DNA from 4 places in the Methylobacterium sp. UNC300MFChir4.1 genome. Region 2 is predicted to be linked to each of the others. Evidence: riboswitches for the same ligand, from Rfam matches in the RefSeq annotation. Region 2 holds a riboswitch; each other region holds the start of a gene.
The links. A riboswitch is a leader RNA that binds a small molecule or an ion and turns the genes downstream of it on or off. The one in region 2 is predicted to bind cobalamin.
Positions count from the first base shown of each region.

Region 1: it holds a riboswitch for cobalamin, as region 2 does, so the genes downstream of both, BMY19_RS19630 (TonB-dependent receptor) here and BMY19_RS30645 (hypothetical protein) in region 2, are expected to answer to the same signal.
Region 3: it holds a riboswitch for cobalamin, as region 2 does, so the genes downstream of both, BMY19_RS00050 (TonB-dependent receptor plug domain-containing protein) here and BMY19_RS30645 (hypothetical protein) in region 2, are expected to answer to the same signal.
Region 4: it holds a riboswitch for cobalamin, as region 2 does, so the genes downstream of both, BMY19_RS03230 (CbtB domain-containing protein) here and BMY19_RS30645 (hypothetical protein) in region 2, are expected to answer to the same signal.

Region 1 covers NZ_FOCS01000015.1:55,001-59,401, forward strand. The annotation lists gene BMY19_RS19620 (RluA family pseudouridine synthase) at 1-472, opposite strand, end outside; gene BMY19_RS19625 (NUDIX hydrolase) at 615-1,082, opposite strand; cobalamin riboswitch at 1,187-1,380, shown strand; gene BMY19_RS19630 (TonB-dependent receptor) at 1,665-3,851, shown strand; gene BMY19_RS19635 (peptidase) at 3,845-4,401, shown strand, end outside.
Region 2 covers NZ_FOCS01000031.1:22,518-26,918, forward strand. The annotation lists gene BMY19_RS26800 (TonB-dependent receptor) at 1-1,046, opposite strand, end outside; cobalamin riboswitch at 1,178-1,376, opposite strand; cobalamin riboswitch at 1,644-1,855, shown strand; gene BMY19_RS30645 (hypothetical protein) at 2,046-2,444, shown strand; gene BMY19_RS26805 (DUF1289 domain-containing protein) at 2,880-3,080, shown strand; gene BMY19_RS26810 (hypothetical protein) at 3,654-4,064, shown strand; gene BMY19_RS26815 (hypothetical protein) at 4,097-4,390, shown strand.
Region 3 covers NZ_FOCS01000001.1:6,290-10,690, reverse strand. The annotation lists gene BMY19_RS00050 (TonB-dependent receptor plug domain-containing protein) at 1-1,516, opposite strand, end outside; cobalamin riboswitch at 1,635-1,836, opposite strand; gene prpB (methylisocitrate lyase) at 2,609-3,526, opposite strand; gene prpC (bifunctional 2-methylcitrate synthase/citrate synthase) at 3,540-4,401, opposite strand, start outside.
Region 4 covers NZ_FOCS01000001.1:664,939-669,339, reverse strand. The annotation lists gene BMY19_RS03240 (S10 family peptidase) at 1-7, shown strand, start outside; gene BMY19_RS03235 (discoidin domain-containing protein) at 30-1,394, opposite strand; cobalamin riboswitch at 1,556-1,751, shown strand; gene BMY19_RS03230 (CbtB domain-containing protein) at 1,786-1,968, shown strand; gene BMY19_RS03225 (CbtA family protein) at 1,985-2,737, shown strand; gene BMY19_RS03220 (DUF1636 domain-containing protein) at 2,730-3,131, shown strand; gene cobW (cobalamin biosynthesis protein CobW) at 3,128-4,162, shown strand; gene cobN (cobaltochelatase subunit CobN) at 4,209-4,401, shown strand, end outside.

The DNA of each region.
Region 1 (4,401 bases), on a different contig from region 2:
CGGTGAGGAAGCGGTCGATCCGCATCCCGGCCTCGTCCGGCTCGACGGTCAGGGTCTGCACGCCGGAGGCGAGGGTCGCGGAGGCGGCGGCGCGCTGCTCGCGCCGGGTCGGACCGGGCGCGGGGGCAGAGGCGAGGGCTGGGGATGGGGCCGCCGAGCGCTTGGCCGGCGGCCGGCCGCCGGGCTTGCCCGCCGCGGCGTCGCGCGGTGCGGCGGCCTCGCGGCGCGGCTTCGGCGGCCGGGCCGGCGCCGGGGCCGCAGCGGCCTGCGCGCCCCAGGGATCGCGGGTGCCGGCATCCTCGCCGCGGTTGCGGGCCGCGCGCTCGGCGGCGTCGCGGGCGCTGGTGCGCGGGCCCGTGCGGGCGCGGCCGTCGGCCTGGGCCTTGCCGCCCCTGAACTTGCTGACGCTGGACTTGCCGGCCTGAGGCTTGCGCCCCGTCGGCCCGCCGCTTCTGGGAGGTCGTATCGTCATGCTTCCGCCGGCACCCGTCTCCGCGTCGGACGGAGCGTCCGGGCGCATGGGCCGCGGCGTCGCGGACGTCCGGACCGATGGGATTGCCCGGCTGTAGCATCGCCCGCGCCGACCGGCAAAGGCAGTGGGCCGGCCCGGTCCGTCAGGGCTCCGCGCGCCACGCGTCGCGGAGGCGGTCCTTCAGGCCGGCGGGGAAGAGGTCGGGACCGCCCGGCACGTCGAGCCCGTCCAGATCGCACCACCGCGCCACGCAGGCGGTGCCGGAATCCTCGTGGAAGACGAAGCGCTCCTGCCCGTCGAACCGCCCCGGCGGCAGGGCGACGGGGAACAGGAACAGCACCTCGTGCCCGACCTGCCCCTCGTGCGTGAAGATGTTCTCCATGACGCGGGGGCCGCCGAGCACCGAGACGGTGACGCCGAGCTCCTCCCGGAACTCCCGGATCAGGGCGTCCTCGACCCGCTCGCCGAACGCGACGCTGCCGCCGAGCGGCCGGACGCCTTTCAGCCGCCCGTCATCCGCGCGGACCTCGGCCACGAGCAGGCTGTTGCCGCGCCGGGGCAGGCCCAGCGCCTTCACGCGAATCTCCGCAGGGGGCCGCCAGACCGTCATCCCGCAGGGGCTAGCCCGTCGTCGGCGCGGTCGCAACGGACCGGCGCACTGCGCGCCGATCCACGGCAACAACCGGACACACGGTTGACGCCCGCCCCCGCTACGGCCAAGCTGTGCTCGACGGTTCCCCTCGGGGATCAAAAGGGAACGCGGTGAGGGGTTCGCCCCGAAGCCGCGGCTGCCCCCGCAACTGTAAGCGGCGAGCCCTTCACCACCACGTCACTGGGTCACCCCGGGAAGACGGTGCGAGGGCGGCGACCCGCGAGCCAGGAGACCTGCCGTCAGCCGTGGTCACACGCGAAACGCGCCGGGCGGGGTGTCCTGGCGGGTGTCGAGGCGCCGCCAGTCCCGAGGGGAGGCGGCCGCCGAGGCCTCGTTCGCGGTGACGTGCCACAGCAAGCGCGCCCGCGACGCCGTTCCCCATGCCCGTCTCCGCCGTCCCGAGCCCCTCGAGCCCTGTCGCAGGACGCCGCCGCGCGCCCGCGCAGAGAGAGGCTTTCGCACGGCGGGTGCATTGTAATGTTATTACAATGCCTGTAGGACGCGGGGGCCGGCGCGCGCCGCGCACGGACCGCTTTCCCCATGTCTCCATCGACCCATCGCTCCTGCCTCGGCGGGCGGGCCCCCCTCTGCGGCGTTCTCCTCGCGCTCCTCGCCAGTCCGGCCGCCGCCCAGGAGGCGGTCACGCTGGATGAGCTGTCGGTCGCGGGCGCGGGCGGCGACCCGGGCCGCCTGCCGCCGAACGGGCTCAACCTGCGCACGCGCGACCGGACCGCGAGCCGCCTCGGCCTGACGCCGCTGGAGACGCCCGCCAGCCTCGACATCGTGTCGGGCGAGACCGCGCGGCTGCGCGGCCAGGACACGATCGCCGAGGCCGTGACCCAGGACGCGACCGGCATCACCACCATCGCGGCGCCCGGCAACGGCAACGGCGCGTTCACGTCCCGCGGCTTCGCCGGACCGAACTCGATCCAGCAGCTCTACGACGGCACGCGCTTCTACGTCGGCGCCAACACCGTGACCTTCCCGTTCGACACGTGGAACGTCGAGCGGATCGAGGTGCTGCGCGGGCCGTCCTCGGTGCTCTACGGCGACGGCGCCATCGGCGGCGTCATCAACGTGGTGCCCAAGAGGCCGGTCTTCGTGCCGATCAACGCCGCCCGCGCGGTGATCGGCACCGACGGGGTCGCGCGGCTCGCCCTCGATTCCGGCGGCCCGCTGGGCCAGGCTGAGTACGGCGACACCTTCGCGTACCGCCTCAACGTCAGCAGCAACCGCGCCGACGGCTGGATGCGGCCGAAGGGCGATTTCCGCAACCTCGCGGTCTCCGCCGCCCTGCTGTTCCGGCCGAGCGCCGACCTCGCCTTCACCCTGAGCCACGATCTCGGCTACCAGGAGCCCGCCCGCTACTGGGGCACCCCGCTGGTCGAGGGACGGATCCCGGATCTCATCCGGTTCAACAACTACAACGTCCGCGACGCGAAGATCACCTGGGCCGACAACTGGACCCAGCTCAAGACCGAGTGGTCCCCCTCGGCCGACATCACGATCCGCAACACCGCCTACCGGCTGACCAGCCGGCGCCACTGGCTCGACGTCGAGCAGTACAGCTACAACCGCGGCACCGGGCTCGTGGACCGGGGCGACTACCTGGAGATCTACCACAGCCAGGAGCAGGTCGGAGACCGCCTCGACGCGACGGTCCGGGGCAGCCTGTTCGGGCTGCCGAACCAGTTCGTGGCCGGCTTCGACGTGAATCACATCGACTTCCGCCACACCAACAACTTCTATTTCGACGCTCCGACAACCAGCGTACCGCTCACCGGCTACGATCCGGGCCTGTTCCCGCAGAACGGCCGGGCGCGTCCAGCCTACGCGACGCAGACGAGCCAGGCCTCGGTCTTCGCCGAGGACCGGGTGATCCTGTCGGACAAGCTGTCGTTCCTCACCGGCGTGCGCCTCGACGTGCCGACGCTGAACCGCGAGGACCTGCAGACGGGATCGCGGTTCGAGAAGACCTACCGGGCGCTCGGCTACCGGTTCGGCCTCGTCTACAACCCGACGCCGGACAGCGCGCTCTACGCCCAGTACAGCTTCGCCACCGACCCGGTGAACAGCCTGATCACGCTGTCGCAGTCGCTGGCGGGCTTCAAGCTCGCGACCGGCGATCAGGTCGAGATCGGCGCCAAGGGTCTGGCCTTCGACGGCGCCCTCGAATGGACCGTCGCGGGCTACCGGATCGTCAAGGACAACCTGATCTCGGCGATCCCCGGCCAGCCGACGCTGTCCACGCAGGTGGGGAGCCAGTCCTCGCAGGGCTTCGAGCTGGCGCTCGGCTGGCGCTTCGCGCCGGGCTGGCGGCTCGACGGCAACCTCGCGCTCCTCCACGCGCAGTACGACCGGTTCGACCAGACGGTGAACGGCGCCACCGTCTCGTATGCCGGCAACCAGCCGATCGACGTGCCCGAGCGCGTGGCCAACCTCTGGCTGACCTGGGACGTCACCCGCGACTGGACCGCGCGGGTCGGACTGCAGAACGTCGGGCAGGTCTACAGCGACTTCGGCAACACGGCGCGGCGCCCCGCCTACAACCTCGTCAACGCGGTCCTGGACCATCAGGTGACGGCGGATTCGCGCCTGTCCGTGCGGGTCTACAACCTGTTCGACAAGGTCTACGCGATCTCGGGCAACGCCGTGAACGGGGTCGGGACCAACTGGCTGCTCGGGCGCCCGCGCTCGGTCGAGGTCGCCTACACGGTGACGTGGTGAGCCGACCGCGCCGGCTCGGCAAGGCGGGACGGCGCTGGCTGCTCCTGTTCCACCGCTGGGCCGGGATAGCCGCGGGGCTGTTCTTCGCGCTGTGGATCGGCTCCGGGCTGGTGATGCTCTACGTGCCGTTCCCGGCGCTCACCGAGGCCGAGCGGCTGTCGCGGCTCGCCCCGATCGCCTGGGATCAGGTCGCGGTCGCGCCGGACAACGCGCTCCGCGCCGGCGGGCTCGCCGGCGTGCCGGCCGCCTTCGGCCTGGAGATGCGGGGCGACGAGCCGGTCTACCGGATCGCCGGCCACGACGGCACCCGGGTGACGGTCTCGGCACGGACCGGCGCGCGGCTCGGCCCGCTGACACCCGCAGATGCGCTGCGTGTCGCGGCCGGTGGTGCTCCGGCTGCGCAGTCCGAGTTGGTCGCGCGCGACCAGTGGACCGTCACGGCCCGCTACGACCCGCTCCGGCCCTTCCTGAAGGTGGCCCTCGGCGACGCCGCGGGGACCGAACTCTACGTGTCTGCGGTGACCGGCGAGATCGCCCTCGACACGACACG
Region 2 (4,401 bases):
TGGTGGAACTGGTCCCCGTTGACGGGATCGTTCAGAAAGTAGGTGAAGTCGTTGAACAGGTTGAGCTGCGAGCGGATCACGTAGGCCGAGGCCCTCGTGACCCCGGTATCGTCCGTCGCACTGAACCGGCCCGACAGGGAGAACCGGGAGGTGTCGCCGCCATCGGTCGGGTTGATGGTGCCGTAGCGGCTGATCAGCCCGGAGACGATGGCCCGCTCGGGAATCTGGTTGGTGGCGGTCCAGCGGGCAGCGTAGGCCATACCGGTGACGGAGAACCCGTCCAGCGCCGTGCCCTGGCTGTAGCGGGCGACCGTGCTGATCTTGCGCAGGGCATCCGGCACGGTCCAGGGCCCGTCGTAGACCTGCGCGTCGGCGGCGACGAGTAGGTTGCCTTCAGCGAACGGGGTCGAGGCGATTGATAGGGCGCGCTTGTAGCCGAACGAGCCGATTGAGGTGAGCGCGAGGTTCTTCTGCACACTGTCGAGGTAGTCGATACGCACCGAACCGGCGGAGGCGAAGTCGCCGTCGCGGACGAAGTACGGCCCCTTGTGGAACTCCACCGCGCCGACGAGTTCGGGGATGAGGAAGTTGATGTCGGCGTAGCCCTGTCCGTGGGCATGGGTGCGCATGTTGAGCGGCATGCCGTCGAGGAACAGGGCGATGTCGGTGCCGTGGTCGAGGTTGAAGCCGCGCAGGAAGAACTGGTTGGCTTTACCCTCGCCCGAGTGCTGCGTGACGATGAGCCCCGGGACGGCCTCCAGCACCTCGCCGGGGCGGGTCACGGGCCGGTTGTTGACCTGCGCCCCGGTCAGGATCCCGGAGCTGGCCGAGTCCACGCTGAGCAACGAGCCGCCGATGCCCGTGACACCGCCGACATATCCGGCGCTTGCGGCAGGCGCGGTTTGCGGCTTCGTGGCTACCGTTTCCGAGGTGACCGAGATCTCCTCCAACGTTGTCTCAGCGGTGGAAGTGGCCTGTGCAGGACGATCCTGCGCATGGGATGCGGTCGACAGCACGACGAGGCTGCAACCTGAAAGCGCGAGCATGGCGCGAAGAGAACGACGGGACACGTAAGCCTCGACGGCGGCAGTGGCACGTCACCGCGAATGAAGTCGCCGCGCTCGGCAGCAGCCCAGCGATTCGACACCCGTCAGGACACCCCGCCCAACGCGTTTCGCGTGTGACCACGGCTGACGGCAGGTCTCCTGGCTCGCGGGTCGTCGCCCTTGCACCGTCTTCCCGAATGACACGCATCCAGTGACGCGGTGGTGCTGGGCTCGCCGCTTACAGTTGCGGGGGCAGCCGTGGCTTCGGGACTAGCCCCTCACCACGTTCCCTTTTGATCCCCAAAGGGAACCGTCCGGCAAGGCTTAGCATTCGGGCGGCGCTCGCCGTCAAGGCGCAATCCTGCGTCTACGTTTGAACTCGTATTTTCATCCGGGTGGTGTGTCGGGTCGGATACGCCGCCGTGTCGCCACCCTTGACGGCGGACGATTGCCTGCCTCGGATCGTTCATGGCCTTCTGAACGATCGGTCTCGACACATCGATGTCCTTGAACCCCGAAGGGGGCTCTCGCCGCGGACACGGTCGGCCGTGGCCGAGGCAGATCAATAAGCCGCTTTGACAAACTCCATAGCTTCGCGCCATGCTTGGCTATCGTGGTTCCTCGAACCGGCTCGCCGGGTCGAGGCTAAGAGGGAATTCGGTGAGCCTGAAAAGGCGATGCCGGAGCTGCCCCCGCAACTGTAAGCGGTGAGTCTTTGTCGACAATGGTCACTGGCGCTCGCGCCGGGAAGGCCAGGCAGAGACGGTGATCCGTGAGCCAGGAGACCTGCCTCGATCGATGAACGTCTCTCGGGCGGGGTGTCCCGGTGGGTCGCTTGCAGCGGCTGCGTCGGGATGGCGTATCCGCACCGAGATGCAATGCGTCCGCCTGGCCTTCGCCCCAATCTGTCGGGGTTCGCCAGTGTCCGATCTTCGCTCTCACGATCCACTCTCTCCTGCCGGCGTACCTGAAGGTGCTCAGGCGCGCGGCGCAACGACTGTGAGTGTTCAGGCCGAAGCGGTCGGACAGAATCTTCGTGCGCAGGTGCAAGCCTACGCCACGCAGCGCAAGGACCAGGCCGCCAAAGCCGCTGCGGATGTCGCCACTGCGTTCAAGGTCACCAGTAAGAACCTCGACGGCTTCCCATGGATCAAAGCGAGTTGCGAGCGGGCCGCGCGCGACGTCGATGCGTTCGCTGACAGCCTCGCGCAGCAATCTGTCGGCGAGATCACGAATGCGATCGGTGCGGCTGTCCGCCGTCGGCCTGGCCTCGCTGCAGCGACAGCGGTTACAGCCGGTGCTGCGCTCTTCTATGTCGCCCGTCGTCCCGAACTGCGTGGACTGCTTCGTCGGCAGGTTGCGCCCCAGATCGATAGCAGCCCGACACCGGAGGCTTAGAGATTGGCCTGATGCCCCTCTGGCAACGCACGAGCCCCGATCCGGTCCGCCGGCCGGCCGGCTTACTCCTCGACAAGGCTGACAATGCGCACTCTCCGTGACGATCAGGAACCGGTCGATGCGCGTCGGCCCCGTTATCGCATCGGTGAGGCCAGGGGGGGGCGGCAGCTTCGACCCGAGCACGCCTCTACACGAACAGCCTTGAACCTATCTTGAAGGCGATCGTCGACCAAACCGGGTGGTCCGCGACCGAGATCGCAGGCGAGATGACCTGTCGCGGTCTGAGCAAGACCCGCGGCAGCCGGATCTGGACCTCTGCCGATGCCCACAAGCTCCTGCGTCGCCTCGACCAGGCGTCCGGACGACGAGAGGTCAAACCGAACAGTTAAGCAAATCTACGCCGCGATCCTCCTGCTTCCGTAGAGTTTGCTGACCATGAGTTCGAGCAAGCCGTCGAGCCCCTGCACGAAAGTCTGTGTCCTCGATGGCGCTACCGGATTATGCCGCGGATGCGGTCGAACCCGTCAAGAAATCGCAATGTGGGGTGGCATGTCGGAGGTAGAGCGGCGTCGTACTATGAGTAAACTTGAATCTCGCCTGCTCACGAGCATCCGTCAGAACGAGGTCAAATCATGAGTTTGCTGTCCGAAGCGGATCATTCTTTGACCGATTACACCGTGGTTGTTCGACGATGTGAGCTTCTTCCGAGCCACTTTCGATGGAAGGTGTTGCGCCGTGGCGTGCCTCTCGATCTCGATGGGTACGCTTATGCTTCACGCTGGATGGCCGAACAGGCGGGCGCGGTCGCTCTAAAATGTGAGTTCGATCGCAGACGCATCCAAATGACAGCCGATCACACGAGGTTCTGATGTACGAACGGCTGAGATATCCTTTTCCAGTCATCGGCCACAGCCGGACGCTGCCCAAGCGATACAAGTACTCGTGCGGCGTACGGCTGTGGCCGATGAGGCTATCCCTTCCTTCGAACGACAACTACACGCCGGTTAAGCGGATCATGGCAAGCTTCGCGCGTTACATCCGGTACATAGCGACTATGGCAAGGCGCTTCGCAAGGGACCGCGCGGCGAATGCGGGCGAGCTATCGCAAATCCGCACTCGCCCACTGAGCGTCAAAGACGCTTGATGCGTTCTCAACTGCAGGGATGCAGGCGCAGCCCAGTCGCGACCAGCGCCATAGTGCTGCGAGGCTTGGTCGCGCGCCTGCACGAGACCGAGGGGCCGGATCGCGATCTGGATTGCCAGATCGACACCGCCATCTACCGGATCGAGTGGCGGCCCTACCGTGATGACGCTAAGATGGTCTGGGGCCACGGCCCGGACGGGGCGGTTCTCCGCCACGGCAGAGAGAGTTGCCCGGCCGTCACCGCGAGCCTCGATGCCGCGCAGGCGTTGCTGACACGTGCGCTCCCGGGCTGGTCCTGGCAGGTGCATACCGAAAGCCGCCCTGAAGCTGGCTTCTGCGCCGCAGTGTGGCGCTCCTGGGGAAGGACCGCCTACCAGCGCCGTGTCGCTGAAGCCCTGCCGACGCCAGCCCTCGCGCTTACTTTCGCGGTGCTGACCGCACTTTTGGATGATCCCGAAGCCGATGATGCTCTCTGAGAACAGCCCGGCTGCCAGCAAATCCTGACGCCATGCTCGCCCAACAGACCCTCGGCGCCCTGATCGACCGTCACGTTTCGACTGACGTCCCCGAAGCTGTGGAACTTCATACCGACGCCTGCCTCGCCGTGCTCACGAGCTGCGAGGTCGAGCGCGATGAACATGCTCACGCCCATGCGCGGTTGAAGCAGATTGGCGGGTGGTTTGGCGGCGACCCCGTCCAGGTGGCGGCGCTGATCGACACGCTGGCAGCGCTCGACCCTCTGCGCCGAGCCCGGCGCAAGGCGGTTCTCACGCGCGCCTGGGCCGATCTTCTCACCGTATGAAGGGCGCCAGG
Region 3 (4,401 bases), on a different contig from region 2:
AGGCCGTCTGGATCAGGTTCTTGAAGTCGGTCTGATAGTAGGTCGCGCCCACGGTCATGAACCCATCGAACAGCGGCTGCTCGAAGCCTCCGTCGAACCCGAAGCTCTCCTCGGGCCGTAGGTTCGGGTTCCCGAAGAAGCGGAAGCCCGGGTAGTCCTGATAGAGCTGGCTCAGGGTCGGTGGCTTGAAGCCCGTGCCGACACTGCCCTTCAAACGAGTCTCGGTGCCGGGCACGATGTAGCTCGGCGCCACCCGGTAGGTGGTCGCGCCGCCGAACTGGTCGTTCGCGTCATGGCGGATGTTGGCCACGAGCGCGGCGCCCGCAAAGGGCGTCGTCTGAAGCTCGGCGAAGCCGGCGGTGTTGCCGTTGGACCTGTCGATGCCGGTCGTCTCGAAGCGCTCGTCCTCGCGCTGGGCCCCGAACAGGACGAGGTTTCCGGGAGAGACCTGCCAGTCGCCTCGGTAGTCGAACCGGGTTCGCTCGCCGAGGTAGGTGGTGGGTGTCGGTGGCGCGAGGGGATCCAGCGGGCCGGCGAACAGGCGGTCGAACTTCGAGTAGTTCGCCCCGAAGACGTTGTGGAAGCCCGGTACCGGCGTCCACTCGGCCTCGCCCCTCATGATCAGCTGCTGCTGGTCGTTGAGGTTCCGGTACGGCAGCGGCACGTACGGAAAACCGCCGTCGGCTTGGTCGAGATAGGCGCTGTCGGAGAAGCGCAGGACGTAGTTGAGCCGGAACTCATCGGTGAGTTGCGCGCCCAGCTTGGTCGAGATCGTCTTGATGTCGGTGAAGGCGGTCCGCAGCGGTACGCCGCGGGGCAGCAGCTCGAACGGGGTGACCTGAACGGCCGATTGCCGGATGTGGCCGACCGAGACCGAGTAGTCGAAGATCCCCTCCGAGCCGGAGACGTTCCCGAACTGGTTGAAGGTGCCGAACGAGCCGCCCTCGACGGTCGCCGTTGCCCGAGCCGGCCCTTCGCCACGCTTGGTCACGACGGAGATGACGCCGCCGATGGCGTCGGCTCCGTAGAGGCCGCTTTGGGGCCCGCGCAGCACCTCGATCCGCGAAAGGTCGTAGGTCTGGAGCTGGCTGAAGTCGAAGGCTCGGTTCGGGGTCGAGGGGTCGTTGACGTCGATGCCGTCGATCTGGACCTTCACGTGGTTCGAGTTGGTGCCGCGGATGAAGACCGAGGTCTGGCCGCCGGCGCCGCCGGTCTGCACGACGTTGAGGCCCGGCACCTGCTGCAGGGCATCCGGCACCGTCCGGCGCTGCTGCTCCTGAAGCAGGCGGTCGGTGAGCACGGTGACACTCGATCCTGTGTTGGCGATCGGCGTCGGCACGCCCGTGGCCGAAACCGAGATCTCGGACAGGGAGACCGCAGCCTGCGCGCCTCCCTGGGCATCGGCGAACGGCGCGGCGACCTGCTGCGCGAGAGCGGGAGCGGAGACGAGCAGCGCGGATGCGGCGCAGGACAGCGCTAGGCTGCGCCGAAGCGCGGAGGGGACGGAACAGGACACGGGACGGCCTCGGGGGACGGCTGTGGCACGTCACCGCGAACGAGGCCTCGGCGGTCGCGTCCTCAAGGGAACCGCGGCGCCGCGACACCTCCCAGGACACCCCGCCCGGCAAGCTCCGCGTGTGACCACGGCTGACGGCAGGTCTCCTGGCTCGCGGGTCGGTGCCCTCCCACCGTCTTCCCAGGCGAGGCCGCCCAGTGACATCGGTGGCAGGAAGGCTCGCCGCTTACAGTTGCGGGGGCAGCCGCGGAATTGGGCTCGAAAGCCCTCACCGCATTCCCTTTCGATCCCTGAGGGGAACCGTCCAGGCGACTATCGGCAGGCCGTGAAACCTCGTCAATGCGCCTTGCAGGAAGAGCGGGCGCCTGTGACTTTGCAGCGACAGGGAAAGTCCCGGCGAGCTGTCGTCGATATTTCGAGATCTTGATACAAAGCGTTTATCTATTGGCAGATCTCGTAATATGAACCGTTTTGATTTTATATCGGTTATAATAAAACGCTAATAATTGACACAATTTAGCTCCGAATAGATCTTAAGTAATCTCGAACGCTCTCTGACGAAAATAGAGAGAAATAACCCTGATGATTATCAGAACAAAATTGAGATTGTCCAGATCGATTAATTTTGCCTTCCCGCATCAGCCTGATTCTCTCCTGCGATGAGATATTCAAGATACTGCAGACCATTCTCGGCGTCAGAGGCATTTGCTTGATCTCCTTTGAAATCGAGTAAGCCTCGTTCACCAGAGTATCACGCGCTCTTTTTGATATTCGACCATAATATGCTCGTACGATCCGATCGTCGGCATATAGATCTTTCGGATTATGCCGCTTCAAACAGGCTTTAATCCGTGCCAGAGCAAGATTCTTTCTGGAGGCCAGATTGAGCGTGAGATCGGCATCCGGATCAAACGTAACCGTGAGCGATCCCGCCTCTTCGGATAAGGACAACATCCCCGAACTCTGATGATCGCGAAGCCCCCTCAGCGTGCGATGGTGACAGGTTTGCGGGACGGATGGAAGGCAGTCGTACCAGGGGCGTCAACCAACCGTGAGCGCGATCAAAATAGCCAAGGGTAAATCAAGCATTCATCACTGCGGCATCCCTTCCGGAACGATGGTCTGGACGATGGAGCTGTCGAGCGCCTCGTAGGCATGCAGGCCGATCGAGGCATAGAGGTCCGCGCGAGTCTGCATGCGGTCGACCATGCCATGGGCGCCGTCGTCCCGCGCGAGCGCCGCATAGAGTTCGGCCTGGGCCTTGTTGGCAACTCGCAGGGAGCTGACCGGCCAGATGATCATCTTGTAGCCGAAGGATTCGAACTCGGAGGCCGTGAAGAATGGAGTGCAGCCGAACTCCGTCATGTTGGCGAGGAGCGGCACGCCGGGCATGGCCTGCGCGAAGGCCTTGAACATCTCCGGCGTATTCAACGCCTCGGGGAAGATCGCATCGGCCCCCGCCTCCACGTAGAGTTTCGCGCGCGCAACCGCGCCGTCGAGTCCCTCGCTCGCCGCCGCGTCGGTCCGGGCGATGACGTAGAGGTGGCGCCGCGCCCTCGCGGCGGCGGCGACCTTGGCGACCATGTCGTGCGCGTCCGCGAGCTTCTTGTCGTTGAGGTGGCCGCACTTCTTGGGAAGGATCTGGTCCTCCAGATGGACGGCTGCGGCGCCCGCCTCCTCGAAGGTGCGGACCATGTGCATCACGTTCAGCACCTCGCCGTAGCCGGTATCGCCATCGACGAGCAGCGGCAGGCCCGAGGCCCGGACGATCTGGCGGATGAAGAACGCCACCTCGTCGACGGTGATGATCCCGAGATCGGGCAGGCCCATGGACGCGGTCATGGCCGCGCCGGAGAGATAGAGGCCTTCGAACCCGGCCGCCTTGGCCTGAAGCGCGGCCTGCCCGTTATGAGCGCCCGGAAGTCGCGCGATACCGGGCTGGTCCAGCAGCCGGCGGAAGCGCAGGCCGGCATTTTCGGCGGGCAAATCGTCGGCCACGAGATAGGGCATCGGAAGATTCGCCTCAGGCGTGGAGGGGCAGGCCGCGCTCGGCCAGAGGGACGAAGGGCAGGTTCTCCGGGCCGACATAATTGGCCGAGGGCCGGATGATCTTGTTGTCCGCTCGCTGCTCGATCACGTGGGCGGACCAGCCCGAGGTGCGCGAGATGACGAACAGCGGCGTGAACATCGCCGTCGGCACACCCATCATGTGGTAGAGGACGGCCGAGTACCAGTCGAGGTTCGGGAACATCCGCTTGGTCTCGCCCATGACCTGTTCGATCCGCTCGGCAATGCAAAACATCTTCATGGCGCCGGCCTGCTCGGACAGAGACCGGGCCACCCGTTTGATGATCGCGTTGCGTGGATCGGCAATCGTGTAGACCGGGTGACCGAAGCCGATGACCACCTCCTTCGCCTCGACCCGGCGGCGAATGTCGGCCTCGGCTTGATCGGCATCGACATAGCGCTTCTGGACATCTAAGGCCGCCTCGTTGGCGCCGCCGTGCTTGGGGCCCCGTAGGGCGCCGATTGCCCCGGCTACGCAGGAATACATGTCCGAGCCCGTCCCGGCGATGGTCCGCGCCGTGAAGGTCGAGGCGTTGAACTCGTGCTCGGCGTAGAGGATCAGCGAGGTATGCATGGCGCGCACGAAGCTCTCGCTCGGAGGGCGCCCGTGCAGCAGATGCAAGACGTGGCCGCCGATGGACTCATCGTCAGTCTCGACGTCGATGCGGCGGCCGTTCTGGGCGTATTGATGCCAGTAGAGCAGCATCGAGCCGAAGGAGGCGATCAAGCGGTCGGCGATGTCGCGGGCGCCGGCATGGTTATGGTCGTGCGCCTCCGGCAGGACGCAACCCAGGATCGAGGCCCCGGAATGCAGCACA
Region 4 (4,401 bases), on a different contig from region 2:
GCCGTAGCGCCTCAGGCCCACCGCGCCGGTCACGCGTCGTCGAAGGCGAGGGCCTCGGCCGGGTAATCCACCATCGTCCGGCGCTGCGCGTCGGTGTTCTGCCACTCGCCGACCTTCATGTAGCGGCCCTCGAGATCGCGGACCTCGACCACCTTCCCGATGGTGGGGATCGACTGGAAGCCCTGCGGCCAGTTCGACGCGAAGTAGAAGACCTGCTCGACGTGGTCCGAGAGGTGGCAGATCCCCGGCCCGAAGGTCCCCAGCCCGAAGACGAGGTAGCGGCCGTTCACGAGCGCCGCGACGTCGGAGATCAGCGACTCGCTCTGGATCTCCACCGGCAATCCGCGCCGCTCCGCGTACGCCTCCACCTCGGCGATGACCGGGTTCAGCCTGTTCTCGAAGACGAGCTTGACCGAGCGGATCCGGCCCTCGGCCAGGAGCCGGCCGATGACCATCCGGTAGAACGCGAAGGGCGGCTGCGGATAGTGCGGATCGACCCAGGTGCTGAAGATGTCGCCCGACCGGATGTGGATCAGGAGCTGGTCGTCGGGCTTCACCGGGAAGCTCTTCGGCAGGCCGTTGAACAGCGGCCGGATCACGCTCTGCACGATCGCGCGCGAATCCGTCGGCCCCCGCAGCGCGGTCACGCGCTCGAACTGCGTCGGGTCGAAGTACAGGCCCGACAGGAAGTAGCCGTCCGCCGGCAGCGGCTCGTCCGGCGGGATGAAGGTGAGGCCGTCGCAGGTCAGCCGCTCGGTCAGGAAGATCACCTTGCTGCGGTCGACCTTGGGCACCTTGATGTATTTCAGGTTGAGCGCCTTCGCGATCGTCACCGCGATGATGTACTGGACGAGGCAGTTGCCGAAGGCGCCGTTCTCGAACAGCGACAGGCCGACCAGGGCATGGCTGGCGCGGTCGGGCGCCGACTGGAGCGCGTAGGTGACGTAGACGTTGGCGCCGGGCGTCTCGTTCAGGAGCGTCACGTCGAGGCCGAGCATCGCCCGCAGCGCGATCAGGTCGACCGCGGCCTCGTCGGCGCGGATGCCGATGCCGGCGATCCGGGCCGGTTCAGGCGCGGCGATCCGGACCGCGCGCGCCCAGGCCCGCTCGTCGGGGACGATCGCGGCGACGAGGGCGTCCGGGGTCGCGGTCCAGCCGGCAAGGTCCGGCTCGGCCCACGTCACGCCGTCCTGCGAGACCGCCACCGCGACGTCGCCAGGCTCCGCGGGAACCGCCCCCTCCCCCGGCCGCAGGGCGACGGAATGGATCGGGAAGCGGCCGCCGAGGTCGACCTCGAGCCACGTCGTTCCCGTGCCCGCATCGGAGACGATCCGCGGCTCACGGCCGGCCGCGAGATCGACGAGAACCGGGGTCGGATCGTCTGTCGGGGCCATCGGGTCTCCGAGAGTTCAGCGCCCGCGCCGGGGCCGGGCGGGTATCGGGTGCGGCGGTGCCCGCTCCGGGGCGCGGCCGTCAAGCCCGCCCCGATCGCGGGGCGGGCGCGGGAAACGGCCGCGATCCGGCGCCGCTCCGTTGTGTCCCGGCGGTCATGCGTCTACAACGGCCGGGCGACGGTGCCCCGGAGACGGGGTGAAAAGGGAATGCGGTGAGGGGTTTGAAGCCCCGATTCCGCGGCTGCCCCCGCAACTGTGAGCGGCGAGCGCCCGCCAAGCGCCACCGGAGCGATCCGGGAAGGCGGTGGGCGCGCCGAGCCGCGAGCCAGGAGACCTGCCGTCGCGACAGGATCCCGCAATGCCGCCGGTGGGGCGGCTGGAGACGCTTCTGATGACGACGCAAACCCTCGCCCCCATCGCCGCCGGCACCCGCGCGTCGGAGCGCCCGATCGCCGTCGCACTCGCGGCCGTGCTGGGCCTCGGCCTGCTGTTCATGGCGGGCTTCTCGCCGGCGATCGCGCTCCACAACGCGGCGCACGATTTCCGGCACACCCAGAACTTCCCCTGCCACTGACGTCCCCGGACCAGGGATGATCATCCGGCTCCTGTCGGCGGCCCTCGCCGCCGGCTTCTTCGCGGCTGCCATCGTGACGGGCCTCGAACTCACGCTGACCTCGCCGCTGATCGTCGCGGCCGAGCGCTACGAGCAGCAGGAGGCGCCGAACCGGGCTGCCAAGGCGCTCCCGATCAAGGCGTTCCCGATCGTGCTCGCCCATGCCGGGCACGACCACGCCGCGCCCGACGCCGCGCCGGAATGGCAGCCCGCGCCCGGCCTGCCGCGGATGGCCTTCACCGGGCTCGCGACACTCGTGGGCGGCGTCGGCTACGCGCTGCTGCTCGGCGCGGTGATGCTCGCCTGCAGCCGCGAACCCACGCCGCAGGTCGGCCTCGCCTTCGCGGTGGCCGCCTTCGCCAGCGTCGCGCTCGCGCCGGGTCTCGGCCTGCCGCCGGAACTGCCCGGCAGCGCGGCGGCCCCGCTCGCGACGCGGCAGGCGTGGTGGGTGATGACCGCCGCGGCGACCGGCATGGGGCTCTACCTGATCACGATTCGCCGCGCGCTGATCACGATCCTCGGGGGGCTCGTCCTGATCATCGCGCCGCACGTCGTCGGTGCCCCGCAGGCGCCCGAGGCCGCGTCCGAACTTCCGGCCGCGCTCGCCGCGCAATTCGCCGCGCGGTCGCTCGCCATCAGCTTCGTGTTCTGGATCCTGATCGGGCTGGGGCTCGGCTGGGCGTGGCAGGCCTTCGCCCGCGGCGCGGATCGGGGAGCGGCCCGTGCCTGAGACCGTTCTCTACGTCTGCACCACCTGCCGCCGGCCGGACGACGACCCCGACGGGCCCCGCGCCGGGGCCCGCCTGCTGGAGGCGCTTCGAGCGCGGAGCGGCGCCACGCCGGACCTGCGGGTCGAGGCGGTGGAGTGCCTTTCGGTCTGCAAGCGGCCCTGCACCGTGGCGGTCGCCGCGGCCGACCGCTGGACCTACGTCTACGGCGACATGGATCCGGCCGCCTCGGCCGAGATCATCCTCGGCGGGCTCGCGGCCTACGCGGCGACCCCGGACGGCATCGTGCCCTGGCGCGAGCGTCCGGAGGCGTTCCGCAAGGGCGTGATCGCCCGCATTCCCCCTTTCCCAGAACCCCGCCCGGTCCCCGCCGGCACCCTGGAGCCCGCGGAATGACCCTCGTGAACAAGATCCCCTGCACCATCGTCACCGGCTTCCTCGGGGCCGGCAAGACGACCCTCGTCCGCCACGTGGTCGAGAACGCCAAGGGGCGCCGCCTCGCGATCCTGGTGAACGAGTTCGGTGATATCGGCTTCGACAAGTCCTTCCTGGCCGCCTGCGGCGTCGAGGGCTGCACCGAGGACGCCATCGTCGAGCTGCCGAACGGCTGCATCTGCTGCACGGTCGCGGACGATTTCGTGCCGGCGCTGGAGACCCTTCTCGGCCGCGCCGAGCCGCCGGAGCACATCCTGATCGAGACCTCCGGCCTCGCCCTGCCGAAGCCGCTGGTCCAGGCGTTCCAGTGGCCGGCGATCCGCTCGCGGGTGACCGTCGACGGAGTGGTCGCGGTTGTCGACGGCCCGGCGGTGGCCTCGGGCGCCTTCGCGGAGGATCCGGAGGCCCTCGCGGCCCAGCGCGCCGCCGACCAGTCGGTCGACCACGACAACCCCCTGGAGGAGGTGTTCGAGGACCAGCTCCTCTGCGCCGACCTCGTGGTCGTCAACAAGGCCGACCTGATCGACGCCGCGACGCGGGCGCGGGTCCGCGCCGAGGTCGAGGGGCACCTGCCCCGCGCCGTGAAGGTGGTCGAGACCGAGAACGGCGCCATCGACCCGCGGGTGCTGCTCGGCCTCGGCGCGGCCGCCGAGGACGATCTCGACGCCCGCCCCTCGCATCACGGCGAGGGCGAGGACCATGACCACGACGATTTCGAGACCGTGGCGCTGCCGGTGCGCCCGGCGGTGACCGCGGGGGATCTCGCGGCCCGGGTCGAGGCGGCGGCCGAGGCCGCCGGCGTCCTGCGCATCAAGGGATTCGCCGAGGTCGCGGGCAAGCCGATGCGCCTCGTGGTGCAGGGTGTCGGCCGGCGCGTGACCCATCACTTCGACCGCCCCTGGCGGGCCGGGGAAGCCCGCGACGGGACGCTGGTGGTGATCGGCCTGAAGGGCTTCGACAAGGACGCCGTCGCTTCGGCCCTCGCGGGATGAGGCCGGTCGCGCACGCCCGCCCGGACTCGCTCTAGGGGTCGCCGCGGTGCACCTCGTGCGCATCGATTCCGTCTCCCTCGACGAGGGCGAGGCGGCCGTGGATCTCGGGCAGGAGCCCGGCGACCTCGTGGTGCTGTCCTTCACCGACAGCGACCTCGCGTCGGTCGGGCAGACCCACGCCGCGGAGCCCGGCCTGCCGAGCCTGCGGCTCGCGAAGCTCGCCAGGCTGCGGCACCCGC